Regions from separate parts of the Pseudomonas sp. LBUM1640 genome, predicted to be linked through region 2. Evidence: predicted binding sites of a transcription regulator. Region 2 holds the regulator's gene; the other holds the start of a gene.
The links. Region 2 encodes FliA, which starts transcription of late flagellar genes. Its sites were predicted from a motif close to CTAAAGTTTNNNNNNNNNNNGCCGNTAA; they were not measured.
Positions count from the first base shown of each region.

Region 1: the regulator FliA is predicted to act here: its motif matches at 1,878-1,905, upstream of ACA065_RS06090 (flagellar protein MotY).

Region 1 covers NZ_CP166816.1:1,392,469-1,395,881, reverse strand. The annotation lists gene ACA065_RS06095 (argininosuccinate synthase) at 1-776, opposite strand, end outside; gene ACA065_RS06090 (flagellar protein MotY) at 906-1,814, opposite strand; gene pyrC (dihydroorotase) at 1,971-3,017, shown strand; gene rnt (ribonuclease T) at 3,014-3,413, shown strand, end outside.
Region 2 covers NZ_CP166816.1:4,947,935-4,951,347, reverse strand. The annotation lists gene fleN (flagellar synthesis regulator FleN) at 12-845, shown strand; gene fliA (RNA polymerase sigma factor FliA) at 842-1,582, shown strand; gene ACA065_RS21710 (chemotaxis response regulator CheY) at 1,751-2,125, shown strand; gene ACA065_RS21705 (protein phosphatase CheZ) at 2,144-2,932, shown strand; gene ACA065_RS21700 (chemotaxis protein CheA) at 2,944-3,413, shown strand, end outside.

The DNA of each region.
Region 1 (3,413 bases), 3.3 Mb from region 2:
CGGCCGATACCGTGTTCACCACCGATGCGGTTCAGAGTCGCCAGCACGGTGGCCGGGGTCATCTCGACGCCGTCCAGCGCGACGATGTCGCCGTTGCGGTAGGTCAGTTCCAGGTACTGGGCCTTATCTGGAGCGTTCTCCGGGGAGACCGTCCATTTCCACATGTCTTCTTCGTGTTCGGTCCAGGTGTCTTCCAGCACGCCGCCTTCATAGGAGATGTGCAGCAGGTTGGCGTCCATCGAATACGGGGACTTCTTCTTGCCGTGACGCTCGATCGGGATGGCATGCTTTTCAGCGTAATCCATCAGCTTTTCACGCGACAGCAGGTCCCATTCACGCCAGGGAGCAATCACTTTCACGCCGGGTTTGAGCGCGTAGGCACCCAGCTCGAAACGCACCTGGTCGTTACCCTTGCCGGTGGCACCATGGGAAATGGCGTCGGCGCCGGTTTCGTTGGCGATTTCGATCAGGCGTTTGGCGATCAGCGGACGTGCGATGGAAGTACCCAGCAGGTACTCGCCTTCGTAGACGGTGTTGGCGCGAAACATCGGGTAGACGAAATCGCGGACGAATTCTTCGCGCAGGTCATCAATGTAGATCTCTTTCACGCCCATGGCTTGCGCCTTGGCACGTGCAGGTTCGACCTCTTCGCCCTGACCCAGGTCAGCGGTGAAGGTCACCACTTCACAGTTATAAGTATCCTGCAGCCACTTGAGGATCACCGAAGTGTCCAGGCCGCCGGAATACGCGAGAACGACCTTGTTTACGTCGGCCATGCCATCACTCCACGGGGTTGTACGGAAAGCCGTCGATTCTACCGACCAAAACCGTGAATTTACAGAGGCGCGACAGCAAATGAAGATAAAGCGACAGATTATGTCGAGCGGGCGACCGATGGTCGCACCTCAGGAGGTGTGTGCGGGGTTGCTGGGCGCAGTGGCTTGCGGCGCCGGTTTCTCGGGGGCAGCCACGCGTTCGAGCTGAATATTCACGCGGCGATTGCGCGCCCGGTTGGCAGCATTGGTGTTGGGCGCCAGGGGGTAGCTCTCACCGTGGAAACGCAGGGTAATCTGCGATTCCGGGATGCCATTGGCCTTGAAGTAGTCGGTGACCGCCAGCGCCCGGCGGCGTGAGACATCACGGTTGGTCAGGCGATTGCCACTGTTGTCCGAATGGCCATTCAACTCGATATGGTTGACGGTAGGGTCGGCTTTCATGAAGGCGAGAATCACGTCCAGCTTCTTCTTCGCGGCAGCGTCCAGCTCAATGCCGCCACCGGGGAAGCCGACTTCGGTCTGTTTGACCTGGTCGTAATTCATTGGCAACAGCTTGGTGGTGCACAGCTGATAGTCGTTGTAGGCCTTGTTGAACTTCACCGGCAGCAAGCGAACTTCCGAGTACCCGCCTTCGCGCCCGTAATGCCGTACGGTCGGGCTGCGCCCTTCGAGCAACCCTGTGAACAGGCGCCCTGCCTGGGCCTGGGAACTGTTGAATAACACGTCGCCACTGCCCGCACGCACGGCACCGAGGTTGATATCACCGCGGCCCGGTTGCCAAGGCGCAGCGGCGGCCAACAAGGTCGCGGAGCCCGCGCCCAGCGCGCCGTTGTAGGCTTTAAGGCGAAATGTCGCCTGCTCGCCGGCCCGGCGCACGAACTCGCCCGAGCCGAAATCGGTGATCGGTTGGGTGAGGCGGCACTCGAACTGGTCGCCTTCCACCTTCCACTCAATATTCTCCAGACGTGTCTGGAACGTGAGGGCCATCGCAGGCAGGCTGGCGAACACACTGAGCAGGGCTAGATAATGCTGGCGCACGGGAGGCTCCACTGGTTTCTACAACACTTCAAAGCGTCATACGTCGTTAAGGCATACCCAGGGATATCGGTAGCGTCCCGCAAAACTTGATAGCGAGTGCCTGCAAGAGTCTTTTCCGGTAGCATTCCCACCAGATTGACCCGCCTGGAATCCCCAATGTCCGACCGCCTGACCCTGCTGCGTCCCGACGACTGGCATATTCATCTTCGCGATGGTGCTGCGTTACCCCAAACTGTGGCCGATGTAGCGCGCACGTTTGGCCGCGCCATCATCATGCCTAACCTGGTACCTCCGGTGCGTAATGCCGCTGAAGCCGACGCCTATCGCCAGCGCATTCTCGCTGCACGACCGGCCGGCAGCCGCTTCGAACCGTTGATGGTGCTCTACCTCACCGACCGCACCCAGCCTGAAGAAATCCGCCAGGCCAAGGCCTCCGGCTTCGTGCACGCCGCCAAGCTGTACCCGGCCGGCGCGACCACCAACTCCGATTCCGGCGTGACCAGTATCGACAAGATCCTGCCGGCGATCGAAGCCATGGCTGAAGTCGGCATGCCGCTGCTGATCCACGGTGAAGTCACCCGTGGCGATGTGGACGTGTTTGATCGCGAGAAGGTCTTCATCGACGAGCACATGCGCCGTGTGGTCGAGCTGTTCCCGACACTCAAGGTGGTGTTCGAACACATCACCACCGCTGACGCCGTGCAGTTCGTCACCGAGGCTTCGGCTAACGTGGGCGCGACCATCACCGCGCATCACCTGCTCTACAACCGCAACCACATGTTGGTGGGCGGGATTCGGCCGCACTTCTATTGCCTGCCGATCCTCAAACGCAATACCCACCAAGTGGCCTTGCTGGATGCCGCCACCAGCGGCAGCCCGAAGTTCTTCCTCGGCACCGACTCCGCACCGCATGCCCAACACGCCAAAGAAGCCGCGTGTGGCTGTGCCGGTTGCTACACCGCTTATGCAGCGATCGAGCTGTACGCCGAAGCGTTTGAACAGCGCAATGCCCTGGACAAGCTCGAAGCGTTCGCCAGCCTCAACGGCCCGCGCTTCTATGGCCTGCCAGCGAATACCGACCGCATTACCCTGGTCCGTGAAGATTGGACCGCCCCTGCCAGCCTGCCGTTTGGCGAGCTGACTGTTATCCCGCTGCGCGCCGGTGAAACACTGCGCTGGCGCCTGCTGGAGGAAAGCAAGTGAGTGAAGATCATTACGATGACGAACACGAGCACAGCGGTGGCGGTTCTCGCCACCCGATGGCCGAGCGGTTTCGCGGCTATCTGCCGGTTGTCATCGACGTAGAAACCGGTGGTTTCAACTGCGCCACCGACGCCTTGCTGGAAATCGCCGCGACCACCATCGGCATGGACGAGCAGGGTTTTGTGTTCCCGGAACACACTCACTTCTTCCGTGTCGAGCCGTTCGAAGGCGCGAATATTGAAGCCGCAGCCCTGGAGTTCACCGGAATCAAGCTGGATCACCCGCTGCGCATGGCAGTGAGTGAAGAAGCGGCGCTGACCGACATCTTCCGTGGTGTTCGCAAGGCGTTGAAGGCCAATGGCTGCAAACGCGCGATCCTGGTCGGCCACAACAGCA
Region 2 (3,413 bases):
AAAGAAATAAAATGGGCAGCATGCATCCCGTACAGGTGATCGCGGTGACCGGCGGCAAAGGTGGCGTCGGAAAAACTAACGTGTCAGTGAATTTGTCCCTGGCCCTGGCAGAGCTTGGCCGTCGCGTCATGCTGCTGGATGCTGACCTGGGCCTGGCGAACGTCGACGTTTTGCTGGGGCTGACACCCAAACACACCCTTGCCGATGTGATTGAAGGCCGCTGCGAGCTGCGCGATGTGCTGCTGCAAGGCCCCGGTGGCATTCGCATCGTGCCGGCCGCCTCGGGCACCCAGAGCATGGTGCACCTGAGCCCGGCGCAGCATGCCGGCCTGATCCAGGCCTTCAGCGATATCGGCGACAACCTCGACGTGCTGGTGATCGACACCGCCGCCGGCATCGGCGAGTCCGTGGTCAGCTTCGTACGCGCAGCGCAAGAAGTGCTGCTGGTGGTCTGCGACGAACCCACCTCGATCACCGACGCGTACGCGCTGATCAAACTGCTTAACCGTGACTACGGCATGAACCGCTTCCGCGTGCTGGCCAACATGGCCCAAAGCCCGCAGGAAGGGCGAAACCTGTTCGCCAAGTTGACCAAGGTCACGGATCGCTTCCTCGATGTCGCCTTACAATACGTTGGCGCAGTTCCCTATGACGAGTGCGTACGCAAGGCTGTGCAAAAGCAGCGTGCAGTCTACGAAGCGTTCCCTCGTTCGAAATGCGCACTGGCGTTCAAGGCTATTGCCCAGAAGGTCGATACTTGGCCGTTGCCTGCCAACCCTCGGGGGCATCTGGAGTTTTTCGTCGAGCGATTGGTGCATCAGACGAGCGCAGGACCGGTGCTATGACATCCAGCGGCTACAACCTTTACAAAAAGTCGGCACGTGACAGCCAAGGCGAATTGATCGAGCGCTACGCGCCCCTGGTCAAGCGCATTGCCTACCACCTGCTGGCACGCCTGCCAGCCAGCGTGCAGGTCGAAGACCTGATCCAGGCCGGCATGATCGGTTTGCTCGAAGTGTCGACCAAATACGACGCGAGCAAAGGTGCGAGTTTCGAGACGTATGCGGGTATCCGCATTCGTGGCGCGATGCTCGATGAGGTGCGTAAAGGGGATTGGGCGCCGCGTTCGGTACACCGCAACACGCGAATGGTCAGTGACGCAATTCGCGCAATTGAAGCAAAAACCGGTCGTGACGCTAAAGATCATGAAGTTGCGGCCGAACTCCAATTGAGTCTCGACGATTACTACGGGATTTTGAACGATACCTTGGGCAGCCGCCTGTTCAGTTTCGACGACCTGTTGCAGGACGGCGAACACGAAGGGCTGCACGAGGACGGCGCGAGTGCACATCTCGAGCCGTCGCGCGATCTGGAAGATGAACGTTTCCAGAGTGCGTTGGCGGAAGCGATTGCCAATTTGCCGGAGCGTGAACGGCTGGTGTTGGCGCTGTACTACGACGAAGAGCTGAACCTCAAGGAAATCGGTGAGGTCCTGGGGGTCAGCGAATCACGTGTCAGCCAGTTGCACAGCCAGTGCGCAGCCCGCTTGCGGGGGCGATTGGGAGAGTGGCGCGCGCGCTGACAGGCAGTGTGGGGACACTGCAGACGCTACCGCGAAGGCTTCACGCCTTCGCGGGTTCGTACCGTGGTGCCCTGGGCAGTCCTTTTTGTGTAACGCCTGTTGATTGAAATGGCGCGTCCAGGTGCTGGGCGCGTTTAAGACTGCTTGGAGGTCGAATTGGACAAGAACATGAAAATCCTCATCGTTGATGACTTCTCAACGATGCGGCGGATCATAAAAAACCTGTTGCGTGACCTTGGGTTCACCAACACGGTCGAGGCGGATGACGGCATTACGGCGATTCCGATCCTCAACAGCGGGAGCATCGACTTTCTGGTAACCGACTGGAACATGCCGGGCATGACCGGCATCGATTTGCTGCGTCACGTGCGCGCCGATGAAAAGCTGCGCAGCTTGCCTGTGTTGATGGTGACCGCCGAAGCCAAGCGTGAACAGATCATCGAAGCCGCCCAAGCTGGGGTTAACGGTTACGTGGTCAAGCCATTCACTGCACTGGCCTTGAAAGAGAAGATCGAAAAAATCTTCGAACGCATCGGTCATTGATGCTGCCACGGGGGAGCTATGGAGCATAAAGAATCATCGCAGGCCGATTTTGAATCGACCCTGAAAAAGCATGCTCACCAGTTGGTCGAAAGCCTTGAAAAAGGCCAGTTCGGCGACGCGGTGCAGTTAATCCATGAGCTCAACCAGACCCGTGACCGCGGCCTGTACCAGGAAGTGGGCAAGCTCACACGCGAGCTGCACAGTGCGATCGTCAATTTCCAGATTGACCCGCATATGCCCCAGGCCGAAGAAATTTCGCAAATCACCGATGCCACCGAACGCCTGTCCTACGTGGTCAGGCTGACTGAGGCGGCGGCCAACCGCACCATGGACCTGGTGGAAAACGCAACGCCCTTGGTCAATGGCATGGCCACCGAAGCTCAGGCTCTGAGCGTTGACTGGGGTCGCTTCATGCGTCGGGAAGTGGGCGCGGAAGAATTTCGTGAACTGGCGCGTCGGGTCGACGGGTTTTTGTCGCGCAGCGAGCAGGAAAACCGCACGGTTGCCAGCAACCTCAATGACATTCTGCTCGCCCAGGATTACCAGGACCTCACCGGTCAAGTGATCAAGCGCGTGACCCAACTGGTCACCGAAGTGGAAAGCAACCTGCTCAAATTGGTGCTCATGGCCGGCCAAGTTGATCGTTTTGCCGGCATCGAACATGACCGCGAAGCGATCCTCTCGGAAAAAGATCCACAAAAACATCTCGCCAAGGGTGAAGGTCCGCAGATTCATGCCGATAAACGTGAAGACGTTATGTCAGGTCAGGATGACGTAGATGACCTGTTATCCAGTTTAGGCTTCTAAGGAGCACCCACATGAGCTTCGGCGCCGATGAAGAAATCCTTCAGGATTTCCTTGTAGAGGCCGGCGAAATTTTAGAGCAACTGTCCGAACAACTGGTCGAGCTGGAAAGCCGCCCGGATGATGCGAACCTGCTCAATGCAATTTTTCGCGGTTTTCACACTGTAAAAGGGGGCGCCGGCTTCCTCCAGCTCCATGAGCTGGTGGAGTGCTGTCACATCGCCGAGAACGTGTTCGACATCCTGCGCAAGGGTGAACGCCACGTCGACTCGGAACTGATGGACGTAATTCTCGAAGCACTGGATGCGGTCAACGGCATGTTCAGCGAAGTGCGCGAACGTGCACCGATCACTGCCGCCACCCCGGAACTGCTGGCCGCCCTGGCGCGCCTGGCGGAACCTGCTGACACCGCGGCTGCGCCGGTGGTGGAAGCGGCGCCAGTGGCCGAGCCGGAAGCGGACGTGACCGACAGCGAGTTCGAACA